4 regions of the Salinicoccus sp. ID82-1 genome follow, and region 4 is predicted to be linked to each of the others. Evidence: riboswitches for the same ligand, from Rfam matches in the RefSeq annotation. Region 4 holds a riboswitch; each other region holds the start of a gene.

Region 1 (8,013 bases), on a different contig from region 4:
ATGCGATCTTGAAATCACCCGTGCATTGATGCTCTCGTAGGACTGCCTGGAACTGATATCGAGCGCTTCCCGAAGTTCTTCGTTCTCTGCCTCGAGCCGTTCGATGTCCGCCTGCATCTGGGGCAACATTTCAAGCTGCGCCCGCAGTTTTTCATTTTCCTCAACCGCATTGAAGCTGCGGGTGATCGTGCCGAAAAGGCTTCCGACAAAATCGAATGGTGCATTGATGATCATCTGCGAACCAGCTGCTGCATCGGCAGTGAACTGTTCAGCACGGGTCGTGGAACTCCGATCCGTCATGGAAAAGCCGATGAGCAGAATTAAAATGATGATGCCAAACAGAATGATCAGCATGCGATTCCGGTTGAAAAGCCTGTTCACAATCCAACGCCTCCAATTAGTCCTTAATATCTGATTAAAAGAATACCACACTCGGGCGAGTGTGATAAGCATATGTAAAATAAAAAATAGAGAGGCGGCAGCCTCTCTATAACAGATAAGATAATAATATATATGATATCTAGAACATGTTGCACTGTTCTATCGGAGGCCACCTTCATGAGACATTCATTACTTTGTGACCTGTTATGTTATCTATAATGTTACATGCATTTGATATTAATATCAAGTACTTTCGAAAAATTTTTTCCATTACTGCCATAAATGTTTGATCTGCTGGAATCTTGACACCGTCTCTCGAAGCACGGCATCCTCCACAGCAAGGGAGATTCTGATGTAGTCCTTGCCTCTCGAACCGAAAGCAAAGCCTGGAGTAACGAGAATCGACAGCTCCTGGATGAGATAATCCCTGAACGATTCCCCATCGTATCCTGAAGGTACCTTGATCCAGCCGAATATGCCGCCTTTGATCGGATTGATCGGAACTCCCATGTCAGTAAAAGCATCCGTCACCATGGCACTCCGACGCCTGAACTTCTCCTTCTGGCCTGACAGAATCTCCCCATCATTCCGAAGCGCCGCGGCTGATGCATCCTGTGTCACGCCCCACATGCCCGTCTGCGTGTGATCCTGATACGTATTGATGGCTTCGATCATCTCCCTGTTGCCGACCGCAAAGCCGGTGCGGAAACCGGACATGTTGAAGCCTTTCGACAGCGAGTAGATTTCGATGGCGCAATCAAGATTCGTGTCACTCTCGAGGATGCTCGGATGCGGATTGTCGAATGAAAATGTGGCGTAGGCGAAGTCATGGACGATCCTGGTACGTGTCTCTTTGAACCTCTCCACTGTCCGGTCGAAGAATGCCTTATCGGCAACCGCCCCGAGCGGATTGGATGGGTAGTTCAGGTAGATCAGCCGCGCATTCTGAAGTTCGTGGTCCGGCAGGCTGTCATAATCCGGAAGGTAGCCGTTCTCAGGGAGCAGCGGCAGGTCGTATGTTTCACCGCGTGCAAGCATGACACCGGGACCGTAGTCCGGATAGCCCGGGTTCGGGAGGAAAACACCCTCCCCCGGTTCAATAAAAATCATCGGAAACTGGACCAGTGCACTTTTCGTTCCATAGAGGAGCGCAATGTTATCATCTTCGAGGTCCACATCATAATGCTTTTTATAGAAGGTTTTGATTTCATGCTTGAAGGACGGCTTTCCCCTGAAGCTGACGTATCGCTGATTTTCTTCCTTATATACCGACTCTGTGACTGCTTCAAGTATCGGTTCCGGCGTGCGGCCGTCCGGAATGCCGACTGCCAGATTGATGAGCGGCAGCGGTCCCGGTTCAAGTTCACTCGACATTGCGGTTTTGAAATAGCTTTCCGGTATACTGTTCAATAGTCTGTTTGCCATTACTGTCCCTCCGGTTTATCGAATCCCTGGAACCTGCTGTCTATCGTATCCTGAAAATGATCGGACTTCACTGCCTGGATCAGGTCCTCTGCAAGCTTGCTGTCCTCATCGGATGCATTGATGACAACCTGGTTTCTGAAGTTTTCATTCATATTCTCAAGCTGCAGTGCATCTGCCAGGTCCATGCCGCTTGCCAGAGCAAAGTTCCCGGGTACAAGCGACAGTCCGATCTGATCCACGCTTCTTGGCAGCTGGCCGGAATCCTGATAGACGAATTCCAGGTTCTTGTTATTCTGTATGATATCAGATTCCTCGACTGCGAGCATATTGGCATCCTCGGCAATTTCGATCAGTCCGGCATCAACGAGCGTATGGAAGCCTCTGGACGAGTTGACCGGATCGAGCGGCAGTGCGACTTCGCTGCCATTTTCGATCTCCTCCAATGATTCGTATTCACTGGAATAAAGCCCCATCGGCGCCGTCGGGACCTGGATGAGATTGGTGAAGTCCGTACCGTTTTCTTCATTGAAATCGGACATGAAGGACTTGTTCTGGTATAGATTGGCATCGAGATCCCCATTATGCAGCGCATTATTCGGCTGTATGTAGTCGGTGTACTCGACGATTTCAACCGTATAGCCCTGGTCCTCAAGTGCCGGCTTCAGGGCAAAATTCACCATGTCACTGTAAGGTCCAGTGGAAGCACCGATTGTGATGACTTCCCCTTCTCCTTCATACAGCAATGCACTGGAGCCGATGATGACTGCCAGAGTCGAAGCTAGAAATATCAATATTCCTCGCATATCAGTTCCCCTCCTGTCTTCTGGTCAAAAAATCTCCGATCAGCTGTACAAGCTGTACGATGATGATCAGGACGACGACAGTGGCAACCATTGTCACTGTGTCATAGCGGTAGTATCCATAGCGGATGGCCAGATCGCCGATGCCGCCACCCCCGACGACACCTGCAGTCGCACTGAAAGCGATGATGGAGATGATTGTCAGCGTGATGCCCTGGGTGAGACCACGGCGCGCTTCAGGTATGAGTACATCCGTAATGATTAGCGGCAGGGAAGCCCCGCCTGCGATGCTCGCTTCGATGACCCCTTTGCTGACGCCATTGAAACTCGTCTCAGCTAGTCTGGCAAAGAGCGGTATTGCTGCGATGGACAGTGCCACGCTGGCAAATACAGGACCGTGCGAGCTGTTTGTCAGCCATGTTGCCACCGGCATGATGGCCACGATGAGTATGATGAAAGGAAACGAACGGATGACGTTGGTGATGGCGCCTAGAACCTGGTTCAACGGCTTTATTCTGAACAGCAGCGGGTTTGCTGTAACATACAGCAGTATGCCGAGCGGCAGTCCGACAAGTACCGCAAAGAATATGGAGACCGATACCATTAGCGTGGTTTCAAGCAGTGCACGGTATAGCAGCGGTGCAATTTCAGACAGTCTCTGCATGGATTTCAGCCCTTTCTATGCCATTGGATTCGTCGATGAATATTTTGAGCCTTGTGATTTCTTCAGGATCACCTTTGACATGCAGCATCAGGAAGCCGAGCGGCATATCATGGATGTATTCGATCCGCCCGTTCAGTATGCTGATGTCACAGTCGAAATGACGATAGAGCTGATTGACATAGTTCGCCTCTGCATTCTCATTCAGAAACTTGATGGTGATGACCTCGGATCGCTCATTGATTTCAATGTGTGCCGGAATAATGAAATCGTAGATGTCCTGGACGAACCCTTTCGTCACTGCGTGCTTTGGATGGCTGAAAATGCTGTAGACATCATCACTCTCCACAATCTCTCCCGCCGTCATGACCCCGACCCTGTCAGCAATCTCCTTGATGACTTCCATTTCATGTGTAATCAGAACGATGGTGATGCCAAGCTCCTTGTTGATCCTCTTGAGCAGCTTCAATATCGTCTTCGTCGTATCCGGATCCAGTGCACTGGTCGCTTCATCGCAGAGCAGTACTTCCGGATGGTTCGCCAAAGCCCTGGCGATGCCGACCCGCTGCTTCTGTCCGCCACTCAGATTGCCAGGGTAGCTGTCCGCCTTGTCGCTCAAGCCCACAAGCGCAAGCAGCTCTTCTATACGACCTTTGACCTTCTTCTTGTCGTATCTGCTTGCCTTCAGAACAAACTCGATGTTTTGATAGACAGTCTTCGACTCGATCAGGTTGAACTGCTGGAAGATCATGCCGATCTTCTGCCTTTTATTTCTTAGATCCTGCCCTGAGAGCGAATTGAGTTCCGTCCCATTGACACTGACCCTGCCGGAACTCGGATGCTCCAGAAGGTTGATCAGCCTGAGCAGCGTACTCTTCCCTGCACCACTGAAACCGATGATGCCGAATATCTCCCCGTCACATATCGATAAGGACAGCTTTTTCAGAGCCTCCACTTTCCTGCCATTCACTTCGTACGTCTTTGATACATCTTCAAGTACAATTGCCATCCGATCACATCCTCTATGTAAAATAAAAAAACCATCTGCCGAAATGGCAAATGGTTTCTACAATTATCTGCCAAGCCTCCGCTTGTAGGATTTAGCACAGTACCCGGGTGAGCCTGCTGCTGAAGCTTCAAAGGGCCTATTCCCTCCACTTCTCTGGATAACAGTATTCAGTTGAATGATGATAACTCTACATGACACCAGGAGAAATGTCAACATTCAGATAGTTTGGATTTACGAAACTTGATAACCAACTGTTTCTACTCTATCGGTATATAATAGATATGATTGGAACACTTTCATCGAAACAGTACATCTGCAGAATAATAGACGCAGCAGTCAGCTTCACTTTTGATGCATGAAGGAACGTGTTCAGGATGAACAAGAAAATATCCAAAAAGACATTGCCCGTCCCCAAACTTCTCCATGAACTTTTTGGCAGAAGGACAACAAAGGCGGAGTTGGCCATTGTGCTGGCGAGCTGCATTCTTCTTTCCTCAATACTGCTTTTTCACACATTTGATGAATGGTCAGAGCTCGCAGTGTGGAAGATGATACTACTGGTCATACTGACACTCGATATCACCGGGGGTGTGGTGGCCAATGTTACAAAAGGTACGAATGAATACTATCAGGGAAGTCCTGAAGCCAGGTTGGTATTTCTGACCATCCACGTCCAGCCACTGATACTCGGCTGGATCTTCGGCAATTTTTCATTATGTGCAATCATCTGGATTTTCACCATATCTGTCGCATGGATTATTACCAGAATTGAAAAAAGAGACCTACAGCGTACTGCTGGAATGGCATCTGCCCTACTGGGACTCGGCATACTGACGCTGCTCTCTGACACACATTTTATTCTGAATGGACTGCTCGCCTTATATGTTTTGAAGCTCGTTTTCAGCTTTGCGGTTGATCATGGTAAAACCGAGTAATATGAGCAATATCTAAAGAGGCTTGAATTAGAACGAAAATAGATGGCAAAAATATAACTAATGGATACAGAACCTAACATAAAAAAGACAGGGTGAATTTATGCGAAAGCTGGAGTTGGTTTCTTACAGAAAAAGCTGGGAAGATGACTTTAACAGAGAAGCTAAGAAGATACAGGCAGTTTTTGCTGAAGAGCTATTGGACATACACCACATTGGAAGTACTGCAATCCCGGAAATGGTCGCCAAACCTATAATCGATATTCTGGTAGAAGTTCAAAATGTTCAACACGTAGATTCATATAATACTATGATGACTAAGCTTGGGTATACTGTAAAAGGAGAGAACGGAATAGCTGGCAGACGATTTTTTGTTAAGCATATAAATAGCAGCAGAACACACCACGTACATATTTACCAATCAGGCAAAAGCGAAGTTAGTAGACATTTGGCTTTTAGAGATTATCTGGTTGAAAATCCACAAGAAGCAGCAAAGTACAAACGCCTTAAAAAGGAGCTCAGCGTGCAACAGGTTTTTAATGTTGAAGAGTACCAGAAAATGAAGTCTTCACTAGTAAACGAGCTGGCAGAAAGTGCGATCAACTGGGCGAGTCAAAATAAGAAGGTTTCTGTCATAGGATTTATCATACGTGAAAAAGATGATGGAATTCATGAGTTGCTAACACTGTCTTTTGATTCTGACAAAGTCTCCACCTTACGTATTCCTGGAGGCGGCGTAGAAGAAAAAGAAGACCTGATAATGGCTCTTAACCGTGAAATACATGAAGAAACAGGTTTGTTGAATACGAAACTCGTACGGAAATTAGGGTGTGTAACCTACTACAAACCTTTCATCAAAAAGATGGTTGAACGTCATGATTTTCTGTTGTATGCCCCTTCGAATACTGAGGACTTCTGGGCGCATAAAGTTACTGGAGAAGACAAAGATGACGGTATGTATTTTAAATATAACTGGATACAGTCTGTTGACTTCGGAAAAGTGGATGGTGAACTTAGAACTTTCCTAGAGCCGGTTTCTATTCCTGAACTATTTAAGTCATGAATAATTTCCTATCTACCAATTGTTATAAAAATAAGAAACCATCTGCCTTGATCAGCAGATGGTTTCTTTAACATATCTATGCATTCATCGCTTTCGGCTGGCCGAGCTGCATGGTGTACATCTTGGCGTACTCCTTGCCTGAGGCAATGAGTTCCTCGTGGTTGCCCTTCTCAACAATGCGGCCGCTATCAAGCAGCAGAATCTGATCTGCGTGCTGGATGGTCGACAGCCGGTGGGCAATAATGAAGGTTGTGCGATTTGCACTGACGACCTTCATGGCATGCTGGATCATCTGCTCGGTTTCGGAGTCGATGTTGCTTGTGGCTTCATCAAGTACGAGCACTTTCGGGTTGAATACCATAGCGCGTGCAAATGAAATGAGCTGACGCTCACCGAGCGACAGTGTCGAACCGCGTTCGGTCAGTTCGGTGTGCATATCGTTGTTCATGCGTGACAGCATTTCCCCACCACCGACACTGAGGAGTGCCTGCCTTGCTTCTTCTTCAGAAATCTCTTCGTTGTTCATCCGCAGATTGAACAACAGGGATCCACTGTAGATGAAGGGATCCTGAAGTACAATTGACATGTGCTGTCTCAAGGACTGTTTGCTGAATTTGCGTGTATCCTTGCCATCGAATAGAATCTTTCCTTTGACCGGGTCATAGAAACGCATCAGCAGGTTGATGATCGAGCTCTTGCCGGAACCGGTATGACCGACAAGCGCTACGGTTTCTCCCGGCGACACATCTATACTGATGTCTTTGAGCACTGTATGTTTGTCATCGTAGGAGAAGCTGACCTCCTTGAAGGCAATATGACCGGTGAAGCTGCCCAGGTTTTCTTCCTGCTCCACTTCGATTTCTGCATCAAGCAGTTCGAATACTTTCACTGCAGCGACACGGGCCTGCTCATAGATGTCCAGTTCCCCGATGATATTGAACAGCGGGTTGAAAAAACGTGTCACATAGTCCACAAGTATATACATCGTCCCGACGGACAATGCTGTTGATGCATCCAAAAAGCTCGATGCGAAAATATAGACCATCACTGCAAACAGCAGCGATCTCAATGTCCCCATCAGATTCTGGCCTGTGGCACTTTCAAGCTTGATCAGGCTGCCTGTACTCTTAAGATAGTCATTATTCAAAGCTTCAAACTCCCGTGTAATCTGCTCTTCCCGATTGAAAACCTGGATGATCGGCATGCCGCTGATCGATTCGTTGATCATCGCATTAATATCACTGTTACGCTCTCTTCTGGTATGGTTGAAGTCATTCGAATACTTCCTATAGAGCACCATCCAGATAATGATGATCGGTACAAACAGCAGCATGACCAATCCGGTCCAGATGTTGATGAAAAGCGTAACGACTGTAATCGCCCCGATGGTCAGAGTGCTGACAAGAAACATCGGAAGAACAATTGAGAACATATGCAGAATGGATTCCGTATCGTTTGTAATCCTTGCCACCACCTTGCCCGCTGGGAGATCGTCGAAATAGCGGATCGGCAACTTTTGTACATGCTGAAATACATCATTTCTGATTTTTTGAACCACCAGTGCTCCCGAATTCTGAAGGACAACCTCCTGGAAGTAGCTAAATATGGCGTACAGAAGATTGGTCCCTAGAAATACCGCCAGCAGCTGATAGATCGGCAGCATCTCGATCTGCCCTTCACCTCCCTGGATATGACGATCCAGAATGATCATGGCGATCACCGGTCCGAGCAGTTCAAAGCCG
Region 2 (8,013 bases), on a different contig from region 4:
TGAGGATGAAGGACGCTTCATGTATGAGATCATCAGGCACACCGACCCGGATCGCTCACTATTTCTGTCCAACAGCATGCCGATCAGGGATGGTGAACGGTATGATCTTGATAATACCCAGAAAATCTATGCAAACAGAGGCGCTAATGGAATTGATGGTGTTGTCTCCACCGCGCTCGGCATGGCGGTAAAAACACCGATTACCCTGATCATCGGGGATATTGCGCTCTATCATGATATGAACGGACTGATCATGTCCAAACTGGAAGGTATCGATATCAACATCATCGTCTTCAACAATAATGGCGGTGGCATATTCAGTTTCCTGCCCCAGAGCGAGAACAAGGACTACTTTGAACGGCTCTTCGGTACACCGCTCGATCTGGATTTCAAGCATGCCGCCGATCTATACGGTTTCAATTATACAAGTACGGAAATGGTCCAGGATGTGACGGATGAGCTGATGAATCAGGGTGGCCGGAATATCATCGAAATAAAAACGGACAGGGCTGTCAACGTCGACTCTCATCAGAAGCTGAGCAGACAGATTGAAGATGTGGTGAAATCCGTTGAGATTTAATTATCATTACAGTGACAACGGCAAGGAGCGGACCATTCTGCTCCTTCATGGTTTTATTTCGGATATGGAGAGCATGGCGCATGTTTCCGTTGCCGCTGGACCATACTTCAATGTGCTCAAAATCGATCTGCCTGGATTCGGAGGTACCCGGAGCGTGGGCATCGACTATACGATGGACACGATTGGGGACGGCATACAGGCCATTCTGGACGCGCTTTCCATCCCGAAAGTGAATATCATGGGATATTCGATGGGCGGCAGGGTGGCATTGTCCTTTATTGTCAATCATCCCGAATCGGTGGAGCGTGCCATACTCGAGAGCAGTTCGCCGGGAATCGCGTCTTCATCGGACCGGGAAAGCCGACTGTTGACCGACAGGAGAAGGGCGGACCGCATCAATGGGGACTATGGTTCTTTTATTGACGAGTGGGAGACACTGCCGCTTTTTAACAGCCAGAAGCAGCTGTCTGACACACTCCACGCCGAACAGCGGGCCAACCGGCTTGCCCAGATACCGAAGGAAGTGGCGGACAGTCTGCTCAAGTATGGCACCGGTGTGCAGCCTGCGTACTGGGATAGGCTTCCCGACATCAATATGCCTGTTCTGCTTGTAGTCGGGGAAAGAGATGAGAAATTCAGAGCGATCAATGCGACAATGGCAGACCGGTTGCCGGATGCACGATTTGAGATTATCGAAGGAGCGGGACATAACGTCCATATGGAATCTCCGGAAAAGTTTGGTACAATAATGATAGATTTCTTAATAGGAGGATGAAGTATGTCAAGAGAATGGCAGACGCTTAAAGAATACAAAGAAATTAAATATGAGTTCTATAATGGAATAGCAAAGGTGACGATCAATCGTCCGGAAGTGCGCAATGCATTCACACCGCAGACCGTCACTGAAATGATTGATGCATTCATGAGAGCAAGAGATGATCAGAATGTTGCTGTCATCGTTCTGGCGGGCGAAGGCGATATGGCCTTCTGTTCCGGTGGAGACCAGAAAGTGCGTGGCCATGGCGGCTACGTCGGAGAGGACAATATCCCGCGTTTGAACGTACTTGATCTGCAGAGGCTGATCCGTGTCATTCCTAAACCCGTTGTGGCAATGGTGTCCGGCTATGCCATCGGTGGTGGACATGTTCTGCATGTCGTGTGCGACCTGACAATTGCAGCAGACAATGCACGCTTCGGCCAGACCGGTCCTAAAGTCGGTTCTTTCGATGCCGGCTATGGTGCGGGCTACCTGGCACGCATCGTCGGACATAAGAAGGCGCGTGAAATCTGGTACTTGTGCAGACAGTACAATGCAGAAGAAGCGCTCGATATGGGTCTCGTCAACACTGTTGTTCCACTCGAAGAGCTTGAAGACGAAACAGTCAAATGGTGCGAGGAGATGATGGCACATTCTCCAACTGCACTGCGGATGCTGAAGGCGGGCATGAATGCTGATACGGATGGCCTTGCAGGACTTCAGCAGATGGCAGGAGATGCAACACTGCTCTATTACACGACAGACGAAGCTAAAGAGGGCAGAGAAGCATTCAAGGAAAAAAGAAAGCCTGATTTCGGCCAGTTCCCGAGATTCCCATAAGCATTAATCAGCCCATCGGAAGATGGGCTTTTTTAAAGGTGGAGTAGACTATGTATAATTGGCTGCAGATCCAGGCACAGCGTGTGCCGGATAAGCCGGCCATCATTTTTGATGGTGAAACGGTGACTTTTTCACAACTATATAATGAATCTTTGAAGCTCAAAGAGCATATGGCATCTTTGAACAGGGAGCGTGTCGGTCTTTTCATCGGAAATACTATGGATGCAGTGCATGTCATCCATGCTGCCATAATGGCGGGCATCGAGATCGTGCTGATCAATACGCGGCTGACGGAACATGAAATCGCCCGGCAGCTCGATGATATCGGAGTGGACACTGTAGTGGCGACAGAACCGCTTGAATTGGAAGGATATGCTGTCTACGGAGTGGAAGCTCTATGGGATAGGGACCCGGTCCCTTGTCAGCCCGCAGTCGTCTCAGGTGACAGTATACTATCGATCATGTTTACATCAGGTACGACCGGCAGGGCGAAAGCCGTTCCCCAGACGTTCGGCAATCATCATGCTTCCGCTCTCGGATGCGAAGACCGTTTCGGGTATTCAGAGGGCAGCGTCTGGATGAACGTCAATCCGATTTATCATATATCCGGCTTTTCGGTACTTTTGAGATCAGTGATCCGTGGATGTACGATGGTACTGGTGGAGAAATTTCACGAAGATTCAGTGTGGGATGCAGTTGAAAAATACAAGGTGACACACACCAGCATGGTGCCGGTCATGCTCGATCGGCTGCTCGGCCGGCCGATGCCGGCTCATGAGCTGCAAGGTGTACTGCTTGGAGGTGCCGGAGTGACCAGGGAAGTTCTGAGGGCTGCCCTTGATGCAGGGCTGCCGGTATACAATTCATTCGGCATGACTGAAACGTGCTCGCAGATCGTCTCCATTGCCCATGATGATCCGAAGATTTTGGAAGGTACGGTCGGGCGGCCGCTCGACAACATCGAGATAAGGATCGATGACAGCAATGACGGTGAACTGCTTGTACGCGGTGCACCGATCACACAAGGCTATCTGAATGCAGAGATTGAGGTGTCGGACGGCTACTTCAGAACAGGCGATATGGGATATATCGATGCGGACGGCTACCTTTACATACTGGACCGGCGCAGGGATCTGATCATCAGTGGTGGCGAGAATGTGTATCCGAAAGAGATTGAGGATGCGGTCAATATGATTCCGGCAATTTCGAATGCGGCGGTTGTTAAAAGGAAGGACGCCAAGTGGGGCGAAGTGCCCATCCTGCTGATAGAAGAGAGGACAGGAATGGCAATAGAAGACGATGACATCATGGGTCATCTGAACGGGCTTCTTGCACGATATAAACTGCCGAAAGAGATCCACCGGATGCCGCGCATCGTGATGACCTCGACCGGTAAAGTTTCAAGAGCACAGAATCAGAAAGTCTACGATGCAAAAAAGAAACAGTGATTCGGTGATCACTGCTTCTTTTCATAATTGTCCGGATTGAGAGGCACAGGATCGTACCCGCCGGGATGGAATGGGTGGCATTTAAGAATGCGCCTGGCTGCCAGATAGCCGCCCTTGAAGGCACCATGTTCCTGTACAGCTTCTATACCGTAGTTGGAGCATGTCGGATTGAACCGGCAGCTCGGTGGAAACATGGGGGAGATCGCTTTCTGATAGAAGCGCATCAGCCATAGAAGGATTGTTTTCATATAATCACCGCTCCAGCATTTAATACTATTATGATATAGGGTACACTGGATTTAAGCAAATTTGGAGATGATAGCATGCTTCGATTCAAAGACCATAAAGGCAGGAAGGTCACGTTGGAACTCGGCTCTGATGCACCACCTGGTCACATACTCTGCATCTGCAGAATGGATGGAAAATATCTGCTGACCGATCATAGAACCCGCGGAATAGAGTTCCCGGGCGGCAAGATCGAAGCAGGAGAAAGTCCCGAGGAAGCGCTGCACAGGGAAGTGTTCGAAGAGACGGGCGCGAGCCTTGATGCAGTCAAATACATCGGTGCGTATACTGTGCATGACGCAAAACCATTTGTTAAGGCTGTATTCTTTGCTGAAGTGAAGGATATATTCTTCATATGCGAATACAGCGAAACACACGGACCGGTCATCTACAGGACAATCGAGGAGATTCCGGAAGACAGGAGAAGCTTCCTGCTGGATGATGCCTGCATCGACTACTTGTATCAGATGAGCAGGAATGACGAATTTTTCAAATAAATGCGCCGGATATCAAATAGGATATCCGGCGCATTATTTTTATTCATCTAGAGTTTGAAGCCGCCTGTTTCAGCAATGCCTTCGGATTCAGCTCCGAACTTCTTGAAGTTTTCTATGAATGATTCTTTCAATTTATGGGCTTTTTCGTCATATGCTTCTTCGGAAACCCATGTATTGCGAGGGTTCAGAATTTCCTTTGGGACACCGGTAACGAAAGCCGGAATGCTCAGTCCGAACACGGAATCCTCTTCAAATGCATTGAGGGCGAGTTCTCCACTGATGGCTCTTCTTACCATGGAACGTGTATATTTAAGGTCCATGCGTTTGCCGACACCATATTCTCCACCGCTCCAGCCGGTGTTGACCAGATATACATCCACGCCATGCTCATCAATCAGATCGCCGAGCATGTTTGCATAGGTCGTTGCATGCAGTGGTAGGAAAGGGGAGCCGAAGCATGTTGAAAATACAGGCTGTGGTGACGTGATTCCGCGTTCCGTACCGGCAAGCTTCGATGTGAATCCGCTCAGGAAGTGGTACATCGCCTGTTCTTTGGTCAGCTTCGAAATCGGCGGGAGCACACCGAATGCATCTGCAGTCAGGAAGATGATTGTTGTCGGGTGTCCGGCTACGGATGGTATGCGTGCGTTGTCTATATGGTCGATCGGGTAGGCTGCACGTGTATTCTCAGTCAGCGACCCATCATCATAGTCCGGTACGCCTGCTTCATCCATGACGACATTTTCAAGTACAGAACCGAATTTGATGGCTTTGAAGATTTCGGGTTCCTTTTCGGGGGAAAGGTTGATCGTTTTTGCATAGCATCCGCCTTCGATATTGAAGACCCCGTCTTCATTCCAGCCGTGCTCGTCATCACCTATGAGTTCCCTTTGGGAATCGGCGGAAAGCGTCGTCTTGCCTGTGCCGGAAAGTCCGAAGAAAAGGGCGACGTCCTTGTTTTCTCCAACATTGGCGGAGCAGTGCATGCTCATGACACCCTGTTCGGGGAGGAGATAGTTCATGATGGAGAAGATGGATTTCTTCATTTCACCAGCATATTCGGTACCACCGATCAGTATGATGCCTTTCTCGAGTGAAACGATGATGAAAGCTTCCGATCCCGTCCCGTCAGTCGATGGGTCCGCTTTGAAAGTCGGCGCAGATACGATAGTGAACTGTGATTCGATATCAAGCGCCTCTTCCTTCGTTTCAGGTCGGATGAACATCGTACGTGCAAACATATTGTGCCAGCTGAACTCATTCACTACACTGAGATTGAGACGCGTCTTCTCATCCGCACCCGCATAGCCATTGAAAACAAAGATTTCTTCCTTTGATCCAAGGTGATCGATGACCTTCTCGAACAGGTTATCGAAAACTTCCTGTGAAATCGGCTGATTGACTTCTCCCCAGTCCACTTTGTTCTCGGATACTGCATCTTTGACAATGAAACGGTCTTTGGGGCTGCGACCGGTGTACTTGCCTGTCTCGGCACGCAAAGCACCTGTTTCCGTCAGTTTGCCTTCTTTTCTTTTCAAGGATTTTTCGACGAGTTGAGACACAGAAAGTTGGAAATGCGATGATTCTTTGGATACCAGATTCTGTATGAGTTCTGAGTGGTTTGTCATAATTTTTGCCCCCATTTTTATGTATTTAGCAAAGTAAATGATACTTTCACGAATTAGTATAACACATTGATAAATGTCGTAACATAATATTTACAAAATAATATCGCCTTGATTTGAATGCAATCATATAGTATATTATAGGGAAGTTATCTCTTATCAAGAGCCGGTGGAGGGAACATACCCGACGAAGCCCAGCAACCTCTTTTCTATAAAGAAAGGTGCTAAAGGATGCAGAAGTTATTCTGATCGATAAGGGGAAGAGCGAAGCCTTTTCTCGTATTATTGAGAAAAGGCTTTATTTTTTGGTAGCAGGAGATAGCTAATAATCATAAAGGAGAAATATTCAATGGCAGAACGCAGACTTTTCACTTCCGAATCCGTAACGGAAGGACATCCGGATAAGATTGCAGATCAGATTTCAGACGCCATTCTGGATGAAATACTAAAAGGGGACCAGCACGCAAGAGTTGCCTGTGAGACAGTTGTCAACACTGGTATGGCAATGATCGTTGGAGAGATAAGTACAAATACTTACGTCGATATCCCCAAAATAGTGAGGGAGACTGTCAAGGAGATCGGATATACCCGTGCCAAATACGGCTATGATTACAAGACGATGTCCGTATTGACGGGTATAGATGAACAGTCTTCGGATATTGCGCAAGGCGTGAATAATGCTGTCGAAACAAGGGAGACGGAAGCCGTTTCAACTGGTGCCGGCGACCAGGGGCTCATGTTCGGTTTCGCCTGCGACGAAACGGAGGAACTGATGCCACTGCCGATCTCATTGGCCCATAAATTATCAAGACGTCTGACACAGGTCAGAAAAGATGGAATCATCGACTACTTGAGACCGGACGGGAAGACGCAGGTCACTGTTGAGTATGACGAAAATAATGCAGTCAAAAGAGTGGATACCATCGTCATTTCATCACAGCACCATGAAGAAGTCGAAACGAAGACGCTCCAGGAGGACCTGATCACCCACGTCATCCAGGAAGTGGTGCCGGCAGAACTTCTTGATGAAAATACACGCTATATCATCAACCCGACAGGGCGTTTTGTCATCGGTGGACCTCAAGGAGATGCAGGATTGACCGGCAGGAAAATAATTGTAGATACCTACGGTGGTTATGCCCGCCATGGCGGTGGTGCTTTCAGCGGCAAGGACCCGACCAAGGTCGACCGTTCTGCAGCATATGCCGCACGTTATATTGCCAAAAACATAGTGGCAGCCGAAATTGCTTCCACATGCGAAATACAGCTTGCATATGCAATCGGAGTCAGTGAACCTGTGTCCATATCCGTGGATACTTTCGGTACTTCAGACTATAAGGAATCGGATATTGTCAATGTCATCCGTAGAACATTCAATCTATCTCCGGACGGCATCATAGAGATGCTTGATCTGCGCCGTCCAATCTATAAGAATACTGCAAGCTACGGCCACTTCGGCAGAGAAGACCATGATTTCCCCTGGGAAAGACTGGATAAGGCAGCCCGATTGAAAGAGGCGCTCTCAAGTCTCAAAGTAAACTAAAAAAAGTCCCGGACATTTGTCCGGGACTTTATATTGGATAAGAATTACTCTGACTCTTCAGATGTCTCTTCTTCCATTGTCATTTCTTCAGTAGTTTCCTCTTCCATTGTCTCTTCTTCCATAGTGCCTTCTTCTGTAGTTGCTTCTTCAGTGGATTCTTCACTACCGCCTCCGCCACATGCACCGAGTACGAGCACTGAAGCAAAGCCGCCTGCCATTAGATACTTTTTGAGTTCCATGATTATTCCTCCTAGTTTTTTAACTATAGGTTAATTGATGACACTCGCTATCTCTCTATCTATCTAGCAAGTTAATAACTTATTACCCATACGAAAAATAATAAAACATGCTGAAACCTATAAATTTTAATTAAGACCAAAAAAAATCACAATAATGGAAGTGGTACCAAATAGCGCTTACAAAAAATAATGAAAAAGC
Region 3 (8,013 bases), on a different contig from region 4:
GGTGTGTTTGCCCATCAGACCCTATGGACCCAGTTGAGCAGAAGACTTCATATATAAAGGCGAGAGCCCTCTACTTCAATCGAAGTGGAGGGCTCTTTTATTATTGCTTATAGATGATCAGCACAGCAAGTGTGCTGCCATATGAGAACTTGATATCGATGATTTCTATCTGATGGTTCTCATATAGAAATTCGTTCACTTTCTTATCAAGGCCTTTCTCCGTCATGGCACTTATGGTCTTCACCTTCATTAAGCTTCATCCCCTCATTATCGTTTAATCATATTATCTCCTTAAATTGACTGAAAAGTCACGTAATAATGCGTCGGAAATGGTAAAGTAGTGGCTAAGGGGGAGATACGAATTGAAGGACTACATCAAATATATGAATCTCAAATATCATAGCGAAGAACAAAGCCTTTATTTCATCAGCAGTGAGAGTGGCACGCAGCAGTTATGGAAAATGAATATTGATGGCGGACAGAAGCAAAGGCTCACCGGATCTGATCAGAATGTAAAGAACTTCTGGATTGAGGGGGGGCATATTACAGTTGCAATCGACTATCATGGCAATGAAAGAAACCAGTATCATGCATTCGATGGCAAAGACCTGACGATGTTGACCGATCAGCCGGATTATTTTCATTATTTTGGCATGTACGATAAAGAGAAGCATACGTATACAGTCATCCGCAACCATCATGAATCCTCGGCTTTCGAATTATGCACAATCGATGAAGCGGGTGCTGTTGATATTATTCGCACTTTCGACGCTCCCGTCCATTTCATCCATGAACTGTCACGTGGACGGTTCCTGATGTCGACGGATGTGAATAATGTCGATCAGACGTTGATAATTTTTGACGCGGAGACGGGGAAAGTGAAGACACTCCAATTTCCACAGGCGAGGTATGCAAATTTCAAGTTTGTCCGGAATACATGCCTATGCCTCAGTGACCTGGCCGACGGTTTTAAAAATATATACGAAGTCGATCTCGAGAATGGTACATATGAGAAACGGACCAGCTTCCATTGGGATATCGAGCATTTCAAATTGTTTGAAGACAATCGCAGAGCGTTGCTGTCATGCAATGAAAATGGCTGCTCTTCGCTGTACACCTTGGATCTCGCAACATGGGAAGTGGCCGAACTGCCTTTTGAAAAGGAAGGTGTAGTCCATTCAATGGCTGTTGGGGAGGGTGATAATGTCTTTTTGATCTATTCCTCCGTGGATCAGCCCCACCTGATCCACCGTTATCACCTCACCCGGAAGAATTCTGAAGTGATTGCCGATAATGGGAAAGCTGAAAAAGTAGCGTGGCGCATGGCAGGCTATCCGTCGTTCGATGGATTGGAGATTCCATATTTCATCTACGAAGCAAGCTCGGCTGGAGGGGCTGTCATCCATATCCACGGCGGACCGGAATCACAGGCCAGACCGGAATTCAATGCACTCTACCATCGCCTGAACAGGGCGGGTCTCTCTGTGGCTGTACCGAATATACGCGGCAGTATGGGATACGGACGCGCCTATCTTGAAGCGGATGATAAGGAGAAGCGGCTTGCTGCGATGCAGGATATCGTGGAATTGAGACAGCATCTGATTGAAGCAGGGTATGCAGATGATTGGAATATCAGTGTAATGGGCAGAAGCTACGGTGGTCTGATGACACTGCTGCTGGTCACGCATCATCCGGATCTGTGGACTGCTGCAGTGGATATTGTCGGCATATCGCATTTAAGGACATTCTTTCGGCATACGCCCCCATGGAGACGCAGCCTGAGAGCAGCCGAGTATGGTTCCATAGAGGCGCATGGTGCGTTTCTGGATGATATCTCTCCGCTTTCCAGAAGCAGGGCAATCACTGCCCCTCTGATGATATTCCATAGTCATCATGATTCACGTGTGCCATATACTGAATCCGTGCAGATGGCGGACGCCATGACAGAAAGCGGGCAGGATGTAACTTTTACAGCCTATGGCAATGAAGGTCATACTTTCATGCATCGGGAAAACCTTCAGGATATGAACCGAAAGATTACTGAATTTCTTGCTGCGTACCACACAAAAGCGTAAAAATAGGAAGCACCGAAAGGTGCTTCCTATTTTTATTCACTCAACAGCTCGTCGGAAAGAGAAACGATATACTTCAATTTTGCCCACTGTGCTTCCTCTGTGAGCTCATTACCATGGTGTGTGGAGGCAAATCCACATTGAGGGCTCAGGCAGATCTGGTCTTTTGATACGTATTGTCTGGCTTCCTCGACACGTTCCTTGATAACATCAGCATTTTCCAGTTCACCATGCTTGGAAGTGAACAGGCCGAGAACAACCTGGGGGCCATTCTCAGGGATATGCGCCAATGGTTCAAAATCTCCGGAACGGTCATCATCATACTCGAGGAAGAAACCGTCCACCTGCTCTTTGGCGAACAGCACAGGAGCAATTTTGGCATAGCTGCCTTCAAATGCCCACTTGGATCTGTAGTTTCCACGGCACAAGTGAGTCGTCACTACAAGGTCATCCGGCTTCTTCTCAAGTGCACCATTGGCGACTCTCAATGCGAGGTCGATCAGCGTCTCCCTGTCGTAGCCGCTGTCATTGAACGGAACTTCAGGGGCACTGAGGCCGGCGATATACACATCATCCAGCTGGAGATATCGGCAGCCGGCATCGTAGAAGGCCTGTATGGCATCCTGATAGGCTTTGATGACATCATCCGCATATTCCTCGACGTCAGGATAGATATCGAGGTTTCTAACACCCGCATTGAACAGCTGGTTCGGGCTCGGAATGGTCTGTTTGGCTACTGCACGATCACCGACGATCTCCTTGAATTCCTTGAAGTCGGCCACGTGGGGATGGTCAGGGTTGAAAGATACTTTGCCGGTTACTCGGATGTTGTATCTTTCCGTTTCAATGCCGTCGAACTGGTAGCCGTGGTCCGGTATGTAGCCTTCCACACCATCCAGGTGCTCCAGGAAATCAGTGTGCCAGAAGCGGCGTCTGAACTCTCCATCTGTAACTGCTTTGAGTCCCACCTCGATCTGCTTGTCGACAACACGCTTGATCTCTTCTGTTTCAATCTCCCTCAGTTCTGCATAAGATATCTTATCCTGGGCGTAGTCCTTTCTCGCCTGGTGGATGCTGTCAGGCCGCAGAAGACTGCCCACATGATCCGCTTTGAATGGTGCCTGCACTGTAGTTTTTGTCATTTTAATCCCTCATTTTCAAATTTTAATATAATAAATCCCCAACTTATCCGGTTAAGATAAATTGGGGATGAACACCCGTTTATCTCATCTGCGAGCATGGCTCTCTGGATTTAGCACGACACTTCATGTACGTTGCTGAGGTTTCATCGGGCCAGTCCCTCCACCTCTCTGGATAAGAGTTGTAATTATTATATTAGTGAGTACTCTAAAGGATAAAGAATTTTCTGTCAAGTGAAGCAGTAAGATTGACTATAACCATTTTTATAAATAAAGTATAAATAACTTGCTAAAAGTAAGTGTGTATTGTAATATTGAATTGTCTTTAATTAGAGATAATATTTTCTGGAGGGATTACAATGACAAAATTCGTATCAGATCCAGCGCACTCCGAAGTCGGCTTTCAAGTTAAACATATGATGGTTTCAAAAGTGAAAGGGTACTTCGAATCATTTATATTTGAAGTGGACACAGACAAGCTGGAAACATTCGAGAATGCTGAAGTGTATGCAGAAATAGACGTAGAGAGCATCAGCACAAAAAATGCAGATCGTGATGCGCACTTGAAATCAGAAGATTTCTTCAACGTTGAGAAGAATCCCAAAATCATCTTCAAATCAAGCAATGTTACGAAAAATGGGGATACAGTGACCGTCGAGGGCAATGCAACAATCAATGGCATCACCAAGGAGATGAGCATCGACCTGCAGTACAATGGCAAGGGCACAAATCCTTGGGGGCAGGAAGTGCATGGCTTTGAAACTGAGTTTACAATCAATCGTGAAGACTTCGGCCTGACATGGAACCAGCAGCTTGAAACTGGCGGTGTACTTGTCAGCAAGGACGTCAAGGCGATGCTCGAACTTCAGTTCTCCGAGCAGAGCAAATAGAATAGGCAGTATCCGGTTCAACTGGCCACGGGAAGTGATTTTTCACTCTCCGTGGTTTTTTTGATGTATAAACTGGGGACAAAAGCAATTGTCAGAAGTCATTTCCTCAATTTACAATAAAATTCAGAACTGTTATACTCGCGAGAAGTCCCTCAATAAAGGAGATGGCACATGGGAATGAAGAAAAGAAAACTTCTATCAGGTGCAGCTGTGTCGATCATGCTGCTGTCAGCATGCAGCAATGATATCGAAAGCATCCAGCAGGCACTTGATGGATCGGAAGAAAAACAGGCATCTGCTGTTTCGGAACTGCAGCAGGTGATGGAACTGGAGAGCCAGCTCCAGAATGCATTTCAAACGGGTATATCGGAAGATGAAGATTTGAGTTCTTTTTCTGACGGGTCTGCTGCTGTCTTTACTAATATCGATGAAAGAAAGCAGGCATTGGAGAATCTCGATGGCATCAGCAGTGAACTTACCGAGCAGAAGGAAAAGTTTGCAGAAATTGATGTACAGAGCGTTTCTGAAGAAACCGTCGATGAGGTTGAAAATACCATCCAATCCTTGAACGAATCCATTGATGCGTTTGCAGCGAAGTATGGAGAAGACCTTGAACAGCAGAGGGATTATTTCGAATCCCTGGGGCAGGATGACACTACATATGAAAATTTCAAGACAGGGATAGAGTCCATCAATGACAGTCGCGAAAAGACGCAGTCACTGCTTGTCGAACTGGATACGGAGATTGCTGCCTTGCAGAATATGCAGGGTGACCTTTCCTCACAGCTCGACGCAGCAGCCGATGAATGATGTTACCAAAGGAGATGGACATGATGAAGAAAAGAGTACTTCTATTGATGTGCTGCGGCAGTATACTATTTGCCGGCTGTCAGAACGATAGTCCTGAAGATGAATCGAACGCCGACGCATCCTCACACCAGGCGGCAAACGAAGAGCAGCCGGAATCAACTGAAGAATCAACTGTGGAAGAAGTGACGGAAGAAGCTGAAACAGTGGAATTGCCAAAACCGGTTGAACAAGCAGCATATGAGTATAGTGTCAACGAAAATACATATGCAATACAGCCGATCGAAGGCAGCAGTGCAGAGCCGCAGGTCGCCCTGCTGACATATGATGACGCACCGGATGGTCATGCTGTCCGGATTGCTGAAATACTTGCACAGCATGACGCGCCGGCCATATTCTTTGTCAATGGAATGTATCTTGAATCGGAAGCGGGCAGGGATGCTCTCAACACGATCCATGAAATGGGTTTTGAAATCGGCAACCATACACAGACGCATGCCAGCCTGCCGGATCTTTCACCAGAAGCACAGCGCGCGGAGATAGTGGAGACAAATGATCTGGTTGAAGAGATTACAGGTGAGCGGCCCCGCTTTTTCCGTGCCCCTTTCGGACAGAATACCGAAACATCAAGCCGGATTGCCAGTGAACAGGGGATGGTACTGATGAACTGGACGTACGGTTACGATTGGGAGGCAGCCTATCAGGAAGCGGATGCTCTGGCGGACATCATGGTCAACTCGGAATATCTCAACGCCGGTGCCAATCTGCTCATGCATGATCGTGCCTGGACACGGGATGCCTCTGCCGATATTGTCGAAGGTCTGAGAGGCAAAGGGTATACCATCGTAGATCCGGACAAAATTTCATCTCCGGAAAGAGAGGCGGCAGCCGAATGAGCGGACGTATGATTGGTTCAGCAATAGCACTTCTATTTTCAACACTATTTATTGCATCGGAAGCAAGTGCGGCGGAAACTTCGGTGCTGGATCTGCATGAAGGTCCTCTGCTGAGTGTACCGGAGGAATTTCCAGAGCAGTTCAAGTATGACAGCGGCGTCGATATCGCCTATCCGGAGTCGGGGGTCAAGGGCATCTATGTATCTGGATATTCCGCGGGTGGCGCAAGAATGGATGATCTGACCGGTCTCATTTCAAATACAGCGCTGAATGCGATGGTCATCGATGTCAAAGAGGACGAAGGCTACATGATGATGGATCTTGATTCCGACAACGAGACGATCCAGTCGCTTTCCTATGATTATGTGGATCCCGAAAAGCTGATGACACATATGGAGCAGGAAGAAATATATCCAATTGCTCGTGTCGTCGTCTTCAAGGATTCACAGCTGGCCGAAGCAAGACCCGAGCTCTCCTTCACGGATCAGAACGGCAATGTGTGGAAGAATGGTCGTGGAGAAAGCTTCGTCAATCCTTTCTCAAAAGAAGTATGGGACTATAACGTGGAGGTGGCGAAGCAGGCTGCAAAACTGGGATTCAAGGAAATCCAGTTCGACTATGTCCGCTTCCCCGAAGGGTTTGAACACCGCGCAGATACACTCGAGTACACGATGGGCGAATATGAGAATGCGGATATGAATGCAGTCGACAAGCGCGTTGCTGCTGTGACTGATTTTGTAGCATATGCGCGACAAGCGCTCGAGCCATACGATGTGGATGTGTCCGTCGACATCTTCGGCTATGCAGCCACCTTGCCGGAAGCGCCCGGCATCGGCCAGAACTTCTCCAAGATAGCGAGCAATGTCGATGTCATCTCATCCATGATCTATCCGAGCCATTGGGGAAACGGCTATTTCGAAATTCCGAAACCCGACCTTGAACCGTATGAAACCATTTCGGAATACATGAGGGTAGAAAATGAAGTACTTGGACAGCTTGAAGATGCTCCTGTATCCCGGCCTTGGCTCCAGGACTTCACTGCTTCATATCTGGGCGCTGGAAACTATAAGCAGTATGGTGTCGAAGAAATCGAAGCACAGGTGCAGGCCCTTTACGATAATGGCGTACAGGAGTTCCTGCTGTGGGATGCCTCGAACAGATATACGCGAGGCGTGGATTATGCCGATGATGGAGCGCAATAATAGTAACAAACACATAATGGAGATCATGTCCCTCGACATGGTCTTCATTTTATTTGATAATGATTTTAACAAGGCAATAACAACCGTAAAAGGAGCAGAGCAGATGGACCACAGCCATATTATTGAGGACGCGAAAAAATGGGTGCATGATTTTCATGCACAGGATGCAACAGGGCATGACTACTGGCATATCATGCGTGTGTATAACAACGCCCTCTCGCTGCAGGACGAAGAGGGGGGAGACCGCTTCATCATCGAAGTGGCGGCGCTCTTTCATGACATGATCGACTATAAGCTGACCGGCAATGTGGATCAGCAGATTGATGAGATAGAAAGGTTTCTGGATGAGCGGGATGTGGAGGCGGATACCATACGGCGCATCGTCCATGCCATGCAGGCTGTATCCTTCAAAGGGGGAACCAATGCGGTCAAGGTGGAATCGCTTGAGGATGCAATCGTGCAGGATGCGGACCGTCTGGATGCACTTGGCGCAGTCGGCATTGCGCGGACTTTCGTATATGGCGGAAATAAAGGGCATGATATGCACCATCCGGACACACAGGTACGTGAAAATATGACATTCGAGCAGTATAGCCAGGAAGACAATACGATGATCAGCCATTTCTACGAAAAACTGCTGAAACTGAAGTTCCTTATGCATACGGATACTGCAAAGGCGGTTGCAGAGGCACGGCATCAGTTCATGGAAAACTACCTGGAACAGTTCTATGCGGAGTGGGACGGCAAAATATAAACGGGATGGAGAGTGTGCTATGAAGAACCCATTATTTGATAGCTATCCGATTACTGAAACTATGGCGGGATATCATACTGTCTTTTGGAAAAATGAACATTATGCGAGGTTTGATCCGGATGATGCGGGCTGGACTTTAAAGATGTCGGATATCATGGAAGCAGAGGCGCGTCTCGCACGTTTTGCTCCATTCATAGAAGCGGCTTTTCCTGAAACACAGCCTCATAACGGTGTAATAGAGTCCCCATTGATC
Region 4 (8,013 bases):
GGGAAAACCCCTTTAAAGCTTATTTTGAGAGTACTTTCAGCTCGATGACTTCCTTAAGCTGCTTTTTGACGGATTCGATCGGCAGTGCGCTGACAACCGGATCAAGGAATCCGTGGATGACAAGTCTTTCCGCTTCCTTCTGTGAAATACCGCGGCTCATCAGATAGAAGAGCTGGATCGGATCCACACGACCGACGGAGGCGGCGTGACCTGCTGTTACATCATCTTCGTCAATCAGAAGAATCGGGTTGGCATCGCCGCGTGCTTTTTCACTCAGCATGAGTACTCTGGACTCCTGCTGGGCGTCACTGCCCGCTGCACCATGCTTGATGTAGCCGACACCGTTGAAGATGCTGGAGGCACTGTCCTTCATGACGCCATGCTTCAGAATGTGTCCGACAGAATCCTTTCCGTAGTGGATGATCTGTGTTGTGAAGTTGAGCTTCTGCTCACCACGGCCCACAACGACTGTCTTCAGGTTGGAGTTCGAGTTGTCGCCCATCAGGTACGTTGTATTGTCATTGATGACGTTGGAATCATTCATCAGGCCAAGTGCCCAGTCGAGTGTTGCATCTCTGCCGACGATTCCGCGTCGGTTGATGTAGCCGGTAAATCCTTCAGCGAGGAAATCCACTGCACCGTAGTTGATTTTGGCATTGTCTTTGGCAATGACTTCGGAAATGATATTGATCTGCTCATTGGATCTATCAACGTTGGAAAGATAGTTCTCCACATAAGTCAGCTCGGAACCTTCATCCGCCACGATCAGTACGTGGTTGAAAAGGGAAGTCTTTTCATCGTCGTGCAGGACGACCATCTGTACCGGATCTTTGATCTGCACATTTTTAGGGACATAGACGAACAGTCCACCATTGAGCATTGCTGCGTGGTATGCTGCAAGTTTGTGCTCATCGATTTTGACGCCTTCGGTCATGAAGTACTTCTCGACGAGTTCAGGGTGATTTGCACTTGCTTCGATGATGTTTTCGATCACTACACCCTGATCGAGCAGTTCATCGGAGACCTGCAGGTACGCTGGCGTATTGTTGTGCTGCACGTATATATTCTTCGTGTGTTCAATGTCGAGCAGGTTTCTTACCGCTTCCGGCAGTTCTTCAAGAGAACCATAGACTGCACTGTCTGTTACAGGCTCGGAAACAGTGAAGAAATCCCATTTATTTATTTTTGTTTTATCTGGTTTGGGCATTTCAAGGTTTTCAATAGTTGCCAATGCTTCTTTCTTCTGGCTGATGAGAAGTTCAGATTCTCCACGTGATTCTGCACGGGAGATGACTTCATCAGCGTTAATAACAAATTCATTAACTTCAGTAGCCATGGTCATCCTCCTGTCTATTCTACATCTGCAGCGATAGTTTCGTCGTCAATGCCAAGTTCTTCCTTGATCCAGTCATACCCTTCAGCTTCAAGACGCTGGGAAAGTTCCTGGCCGCCGGATTTCACAACACGGCCCTGCATCATTACGTGTACAAAGTCAGGTGCAACGTAGTTCAGAAGACGCTGGTAGTGCGTGATGATCAGCGCGCCGAACTCTTCGCCACGGAGTTCATTGATGCCTTTTGATACGACTTTGAGCGCATCGATGTCAAGACCGGAGTCGATTTCATCCAGGATGCCGAATTTCGGTTCGAGCATCATGAGCTGCAGGATTTCGTTACGCTTCTTCTCACCACCGGAGAATCCTTCATTCAGGTAGCGTGTTGACATATCGAGGTCCATTTCCAGATAGTTCATGTTCTTATCGAGCTTTTTGATGAACTGCATCAGGTTGATTTCATCGCCCTCTTCACGCTGTGCATTGATTGCAGAACGGAGAAAGTCGGAATTCGTTACACCGGAAATTTCGGATGGATACTGCATACCGAGGAAGAGACCTGCCTGTGCACGCTCATCCACTTCCATCTCAAGTACGTTTTCACCATCAAGAAGTACTTCACCTTGAGTCACGTCATATCTCGGATGTCCCATGATCGCCTGGGCAAGCGTCGATTTACCCGTACCATTCGGTCCCATTACAGCGTGGATTTCTCCCTGCTTGATTGTGAGATCGACACCTTTCAGTATTTCTTTGCCGTCTATTTCGACATGTAGACCTTTGATTTCTAGAACAGAAGCCATTTATTAACCCTCCAACAGATAATTTATATGTTATTCTCCATACCAGTTTATAATAATTCTAAATAATAGTCAAAGTCTGGCATGGGATTTGATTTACTATTACATTATAACGTAAATGCGCTGCACTTTAAACCTTTACACTCCTCCGGTACGCCTCAAAACGACAAAATAAACCCCACGACTGATAATGGTCATGGGGTAAATGAAAATGATTATTTGATGATATCGAGAGTGAATGGTGGTTTGTACATAATGCCATCATTTGCTCTGATGGCACCGACAATCAGAAACACATAGAACAGCACGGTGATGATCGGACCGATGATGAGACCGATGAGAATAAAGGATGACAGCCAGGCGATGAACATGTAGATGGTATAGGAAATCCCAAAATTCGCCACGTTCCTCAATGCTTCTGCTGTTACCGGATCATCATCCTTCTTCAGCACCCAGATGAGCAATGGTCCTACAACTGCTGTAAACGCGGAGACGATAAACGATACCATGACAAGCGCTTTGTCGAAAAGCTGGGTATTCTGTCCATACATTTTCCTTCCCCCTCCGGGATTCATGATCATACATTATAAATATACCCCCAAAATGGAAAAAGTAATAGTGATAAGTACTCCAATTGATAATCCGGCCCTCTTTTTTTCAATTGAAAAACCTCCGGCCATCGGGCCGGAGGTTCATCTGCTATTGTACAGGAATGACTGCACCTTCGTAGTTGTCTTCGATGAACTGCTTGATTTCATCGCCTTGAAGCACTTCAACGAGTCTCTGGATATCTTCACGATCCTCATCGCCAGTGCGCACTGCGACCAGGTTGGCATAAGGAGATTCGCCATCTTCAACGACAATGGAATCCTCAACCGGGTTCAGTCCGCCATCAAGCGCGAAGTTGGAGTTGATGATGACTGCCGGCGCTTCATTGTTTTCATACATTGAAACGAGCAGTTCCGGTGCTGTCTGATTGTTGAATTCGAAGTTCTTCGGATTTTCAGTGATATCGTCGAAAGTTGCATTCTGGATTTCGATGCCTTCTTCGATTTCAATCAGGCCTGCATCGACGAAGAATGACAGGAAGCGTCCTTCTTCAGCCGGGTTGTTGGATACAAGAATCGTCGAACCATCCGGCAGATCCTCGAGGGATTCATAATCCTGTGAATACACAGCCATCGGCTCGATATGGACGTTGCCGGCGCTCGTAATGTCATAGCCGTGGGATTCCTTCTCTGTTTCAAGATATGGTGTGTGCTGGAAATAGTTCGCATCCACTTCCTCATCCGCGAGCAGACGGTTCGGTGTCGTATAGTCGTTGACGATCGCTATGTCGAGCTCGATGCCCTCTTCTTCGAGAATCGTTGCTGCTTCCTCAAGAATTTCAGCATGGGGTGCTGGTGAAGCTGCGATGGAGATTGTTCCGCCCGCCTCTTCAGCTTCTTCGTTTTCTGCCGTTTCGGATGTTTCGGCGCTTTCTTCACTATCCTCGGTTGTCGCTGCTTCTTCCGAGCCGCCGTTGCCGCACGCAGCCAGAACAGCTGCAAAAATTGAGATGACCATCAGCAAAAAGTATTTCTTCATGTACTTCTACCTCTTTCCCTATTGTATTTATTTTATTGATTACCGCTTATCGACCGCTTTGGCAGTCAGATCACCTATGATCTGTATGATGAAGACAATAACCAGAATTACTACTGTTGCGACCAGAGTGACATCACTCTGGTTTCTCGTGAAACCGACCATGTAGGCCAGATTGCCAAGCCCTCCTGCGCCGATGACACCTGCTATCGCAGTGGATCCGACGAGCATGATGGCAGTGACCGTTATACCTGATATGAGGGCCGGCAGTGATTCCGGCAGCAGCACCTTGCGGATGATCGTCCATGTGCCTGCACCCATCGATTCCGCTGCTTCTATGACACCCTTGTCGATCTCTTTGAGTCCAATTTCAACCAGGCGTGCATAGAATGGCGATGCACCGATGATGAGAGCGGGCAGCGCACCCTGGGATCCCATGATCGTGCCCATGACCACTTTGGTGAATGGGATGAGCAGGATGATCAGAATGATGAAAGGAATGGCTCTGAACAGATTGACGAGAAATGCCGTAAAGCCGTATACCGGACTGCTGGCTGCATGTTCACTTTTCGAGGAGAGGAACAGGATGATTCCGAGCACCAGTCCGAAAATGAAAGTGAATACAGTCGAAATGACAGTCATGTAGAGTGTTTCATATGTTGCTGTTAAAACATCGTCCCACCGCACATTCTCAAAGGAGAACATTTCAGCAAACGCATTGATAAATCCAATCATCATCCTTCTACCTCCACTGTTACATCGTGCTCGGCAAGCTCTCTTTCCAGGTTCCCAAGGTCCGTTTCATTGATGTCGATCGCCACATAAAGGTGGCCGTATGATTCATTGTTGGTCCGCTTGATATTGCCTGAAAGAATGTTGAGATCAAGATTATACTTCTTGATGACCTGGGAGACGATCGGTGCCTTCGACTGGGAGCCGACAAAGCCGAGCTTCAGTATTTTCGAAGTCGGGAACATTTCCCTGACCTCCTCGAAAGAGAGCGCCGTCTCCTCGTCATTGATGTCATCTTTGACGAACCGCTTCGTCACACCATGCTCCGGATTCTGGAAAAGTTTGAGAACGGGACCGGTTTCGACGACCCGTCCGCCTTCCATTACCGCTGCACGATCACAGATCTTGCGGATGACATGCATTTCGTGCGTGATCAGCACGATGGTCAGGTCCATCTCATCGCGTATCCTGACGAGCAGATCGAGCACTTCATCCGTCGTCTCGGGATCCAGTGCACTCGTCGCCTCGTCACACAGGAGCACTTCGGGTTCATTCGACAGTGCCCTTGCGATGCCGACACGCTGCTTCTGTCCGCCTGAAAGCTGGCTCGGGTAGTTGTCCTCGCGTCCCGTCAGGCCGACCAGCTCGATCAGTTCCGCGACACGCCGCTTCTGATCCTTCTTCGGCACACCGGCGATTTCGAGCGGGAAACTGATATTCTCCGCAACAGTTCTCGACCAGAGAAGATTGAAGTGCTGGAAGATCATCGATACTTTCTGGCGCTTTTTCCTGAGCTTCGCCCGGTTCATCGTACTGATGACATCCTCTCCAATCACCACTTCGCCTGAGGAGGGCTGCTCCAGGCCATTCAGCATCCGGATCAGCGTGGATTTACCAGCACCCGAGTAGCCGATGACACCAAAAATCTCACCCTGGCGGATGTGGAGTGTCACATCATCCACTGCCTGTATATCATTGTTTTTAGTTTTGAAAATTTTAGTTGCATTACGAATGTCGATCATATGTCTCATCCTGACTTGTATATTGGACAGTACAGGCTGTCCGCCTATAGAAAAAGCCTACTCAAAAGTTGAGTAGGCATTGGTTTCGACCATCAGCCTCTCATCTTCGATCAAATCGATCATGTGAATTGGCACCTTGTCGTAATGACGGTTGCCGTGGTTTCATAGGGCACTTCCCTCCACCACTCTTGATAAGAGTTTTTATTAGATTGTTATTAATAGTACCATCTGTATTCCTATTCGTCAACAAGGAATTCATCCATTACTTCAGTCAGATAGGGAACCGACTGGAATGCATATATTTCCTTTGTGAGTTCGCCATTTTTGAACAGCAGCAGTGCCGGCGTGGATCTGATCTCATATGTTTCAATAAAGTCCTTCTGGTAGTTCAGATCGATTGATGCATATGAGAAGTTTCTCAATTCCGCCACCACGTCGAGCATCCGCTCGGCAATGTGACAGTTGGCACATATCGGCGCATAGCCGAATATGATCAGCGTCTCTTCAGACTGAATACGGCTGGTAATATCTTGTACTCTGGATTCTTTCATCATTACTGAACTTACCTTTCATGATCAGGCTCGTATCTACATAGAAATCATGTCTCATGAGGACATTGGCGAGATAGTCCCGCGGGCAGCGGCCCACCTCACCGAACTTCGGGTCGATATATATATGGGTGCTTTCACTCAAGTGTTTTTTAAACCATTTCCGTATGTTTCTGCCTTCTTTATCTGCGTCGGACAGAATATAGATTTCAGAACCATTCAGCTGGTCGAGAATATCATCCAATTTTGCGATACCCATTGTACCATGGGTGCATATGATCTGTACAGGTTCAATCAGGACTTCTTCGATACGCCGTTTATCCGTCTTTCCTTCGACAATAAGCACTTTATCGGAAAAATACATAGTCATCACCCTTGGTATGATATTTTTAAAAAAACTCCAGACCGGGTCCAGAGTTTACACTTTATGCGTCCACCATTTCATCATAGGCATCGGCATTCATCAATTTATCAAGTTGGGATTCGTCGGACAGTTCAACAACAACCATCCATGCGCCTTCATATGGAGATTCATTGACAAGCTCCGGGCTGTCTTCCAGTCCTTCATTGATTTCAACTACAGTACCACTGACAGGTGCGTAGAGTTCAGAGACCGTCTTGACGGATTCAACGCTGCCGAAAGATTCGCCGGTAGTGAGTTCATCACCTTCAGCAGGCAGTTCTACAAAAACAATATCACCGAGCTCGGATTGAGCGAATTCCGTAATACCGATTGTTGCCTTGCCATCTTCAACTTTGACCCATTCATGATCTTCTGAATACTTGTATTCTTTAGGTGTTGCCACGACAATAACCTCCTTTTTCTACTACACTCATATAATCTCATAAGTCCCACTGTGAAGGCAAGGCTAATCTAGCTGCTCACGAGCTGCCTGTATTCCGCCTCTTTGAAGCCGAGCAGCACGCTTGTACCATCGTATAGCAGTGGACGCTTGATCAGCATGCCGTCCGAGGAAAGCAGTGCAAGTTTTTCATCCCGGGACATGTCATCGAGACGATCATTCAGATCTAGGTCCTTATACTTTCTACCCCTTTTATTGAAAAGCATGTCTATATCCGTGCCGGAAGTTTCCAAGAGCTCACGAAGCACCTCGGCACTCGGTGGACTTTTCACCATGTCGACGCTGTCGAACTCGACGCCACTGTCCTGAAGAAATTTCTTTCCTTTGCGGCATGTAGTGCATTTCGGGTATTCATAAAATGTAATCATTCGTCATCCTCCAGAAGGTTTCTTACTTTTAATATACGTAAAAGCTGTTCGCCATTGCAAGCCAAATAAGCATGTATCTTCCATATTCCGAATGAAAGGTGATAGAATGAAGCTAAATAAATTGATAAAGGAGTACTTATGATGGAAGCGATCAGACAGTATGATGACTATAAAGAGAAAATACAGGGCGATGATAAGATCATCATCAAATTCTTTGCAGACTGGTGCCCGGACTGCACACGCATGAACATGTTCATCGACCCGATCCTCGAAGAGTACAACCAGATCGACTGGTACGAGCTCAATCGTGACGAGCTGCCTGAAGCGGCAGATGAAAATGACGTCATGGGCATTCCAAGCCTGCTCATCTTCCAGAATGGCGAGAAGCTCGGCCATCTGCACTCTGCAGATGCCAAATCACCGGAATCGGTCAAGGATTTCCTCCAGAACACCCTCTAGATACGACAAACGTCCAGCTCGTCGAGCAGGACGTTTTTATTTTCTATTCAAATATCTTCAAGTTGTTTTTCAGATCCTGTACATGGAACTGCCCGGGTGCTGCCTTGTGTGAAATATAGCCATAAGTCAGGCAGGAGCCGAAAACGCCGCCTGCTACACGTGTAATCTTGCCAAGCTCTCCCATGCTGATGCCGACCACCTGGCACTTCAGCTGCTGGCGCGCATCATGTACCGCAGTCAGAATGCTGAGGACATCGCGGCCATCCGCAGGGTTGTAGGCGAGCTTCAGAATATCACCGCCGCG

Evidence for each region. Region 4 has a riboswitch for S-adenosylmethionine ahead of J4760_RS08855 (methionine ABC transporter ATP-binding protein). Riboswitches for the same ligand answer to the same signal wherever they lie in the genome.
Region 1: another riboswitch for S-adenosylmethionine. It lies ahead of J4760_RS02125 (methionine ABC transporter ATP-binding protein); the one in region 4 lies ahead of J4760_RS08855 (methionine ABC transporter ATP-binding protein).
Region 2: another riboswitch for S-adenosylmethionine. It lies ahead of metK (methionine adenosyltransferase); the one in region 4 lies ahead of J4760_RS08855 (methionine ABC transporter ATP-binding protein).
Region 3: another riboswitch for S-adenosylmethionine. It lies ahead of J4760_RS05310 (5-methyltetrahydropteroyltriglutamate--homocysteine S-methyltransferase); the one in region 4 lies ahead of J4760_RS08855 (methionine ABC transporter ATP-binding protein).

Annotation. Positions count from the first base shown of each region.
Region 1 is NZ_JAGFLY010000001.1:422,867-430,879, reverse strand. It holds gene mreC (rod shape-determining protein MreC) at 1-381, opposite strand, end outside; gene J4760_RS02140 (aminotransferase class I/II-fold pyridoxal phosphate-dependent enzyme) at 652-1,806, opposite strand; gene J4760_RS02135 (MetQ/NlpA family ABC transporter substrate-binding protein) at 1,806-2,609, opposite strand; gene J4760_RS02130 (methionine ABC transporter permease) at 2,611-3,270, opposite strand; gene J4760_RS02125 (methionine ABC transporter ATP-binding protein) at 3,254-4,276, opposite strand; SAM riboswitch class I at 4,337-4,440, opposite strand; gene J4760_RS02120 (hypothetical protein) at 4,651-5,211, shown strand; gene J4760_RS02115 (GrpB family protein) at 5,312-6,271, shown strand; gene J4760_RS02110 (ABC transporter ATP-binding protein) at 6,348-8,013, opposite strand, start outside.
Region 2 is NZ_JAGFLY010000001.1:957,763-965,775, reverse strand. It holds gene menD (2-succinyl-5-enolpyruvyl-6-hydroxy-3-cyclohexene-1-carboxylic-acid synthase) at 1-580, shown strand, start outside; gene menH (2-succinyl-6-hydroxy-2,4-cyclohexadiene-1-carboxylate synthase) at 570-1,355, shown strand; gene menB (1,4-dihydroxy-2-naphthoyl-CoA synthase) at 1,359-2,177, shown strand; gene menE (o-succinylbenzoate--CoA ligase) at 2,228-3,625, shown strand; gene yidD (membrane protein insertion efficiency factor YidD) at 3,634-3,873, opposite strand; gene J4760_RS04970 (NUDIX domain-containing protein) at 3,949-4,407, shown strand; gene pckA (phosphoenolpyruvate carboxykinase (ATP)) at 4,455-6,035, opposite strand; SAM riboswitch class I at 6,186-6,291, shown strand; gene metK (methionine adenosyltransferase) at 6,382-7,575, shown strand; gene J4760_RS04955 (hypothetical protein) at 7,620-7,814, opposite strand.
Region 3 is NZ_JAGFLY010000001.1:1,012,838-1,020,850, reverse strand. It holds gene J4760_RS05325 (DUF6320 domain-containing protein) at 1-57, shown strand, start outside; gene J4760_RS05320 (sporulation protein Cse60) at 101-250, opposite strand; gene J4760_RS05315 (S9 family peptidase) at 363-2,075, shown strand; gene J4760_RS05310 (5-methyltetrahydropteroyltriglutamate--homocysteine S-methyltransferase) at 2,108-3,214, opposite strand; SAM riboswitch class I at 3,296-3,393, opposite strand; gene J4760_RS05305 (YceI family protein) at 3,571-4,101, shown strand; gene J4760_RS05300 (YkyA family protein) at 4,273-4,911, shown strand; gene J4760_RS05295 (polysaccharide deacetylase family protein) at 4,932-5,804, shown strand; gene J4760_RS05290 (putative glycoside hydrolase) at 5,801-7,006, shown strand; gene J4760_RS05285 (HD domain-containing protein) at 7,110-7,760, shown strand; gene J4760_RS05280 (D-serine ammonia-lyase) at 7,780-8,013, shown strand, end outside.
Region 4 is NZ_JAGFLY010000003.1:209,795-217,807, forward strand. It holds gene sufD (Fe-S cluster assembly protein SufD) at 20-1,336, opposite strand; gene sufC (Fe-S cluster assembly ATPase SufC) at 1,351-2,136, opposite strand; gene J4760_RS08840 (DUF4870 domain-containing protein) at 2,349-2,684, opposite strand; gene J4760_RS08845 (MetQ/NlpA family ABC transporter substrate-binding protein) at 2,833-3,720, opposite strand; gene J4760_RS08850 (methionine ABC transporter permease) at 3,760-4,455, opposite strand; gene J4760_RS08855 (methionine ABC transporter ATP-binding protein) at 4,452-5,471, opposite strand; SAM riboswitch class I at 5,569-5,669, opposite strand; gene J4760_RS08860 (thioredoxin family protein) at 5,708-6,025, opposite strand; gene J4760_RS08865 (toprim domain-containing protein) at 5,976-6,383, opposite strand; gene gcvH (glycine cleavage system protein GcvH) at 6,445-6,825, opposite strand; gene J4760_RS08875 (Spx/MgsR family RNA polymerase-binding regulatory protein) at 6,894-7,250, opposite strand; gene J4760_RS08880 (thioredoxin family protein) at 7,392-7,709, shown strand; gene aroD (type I 3-dehydroquinate dehydratase) at 7,753-8,013, opposite strand, start outside.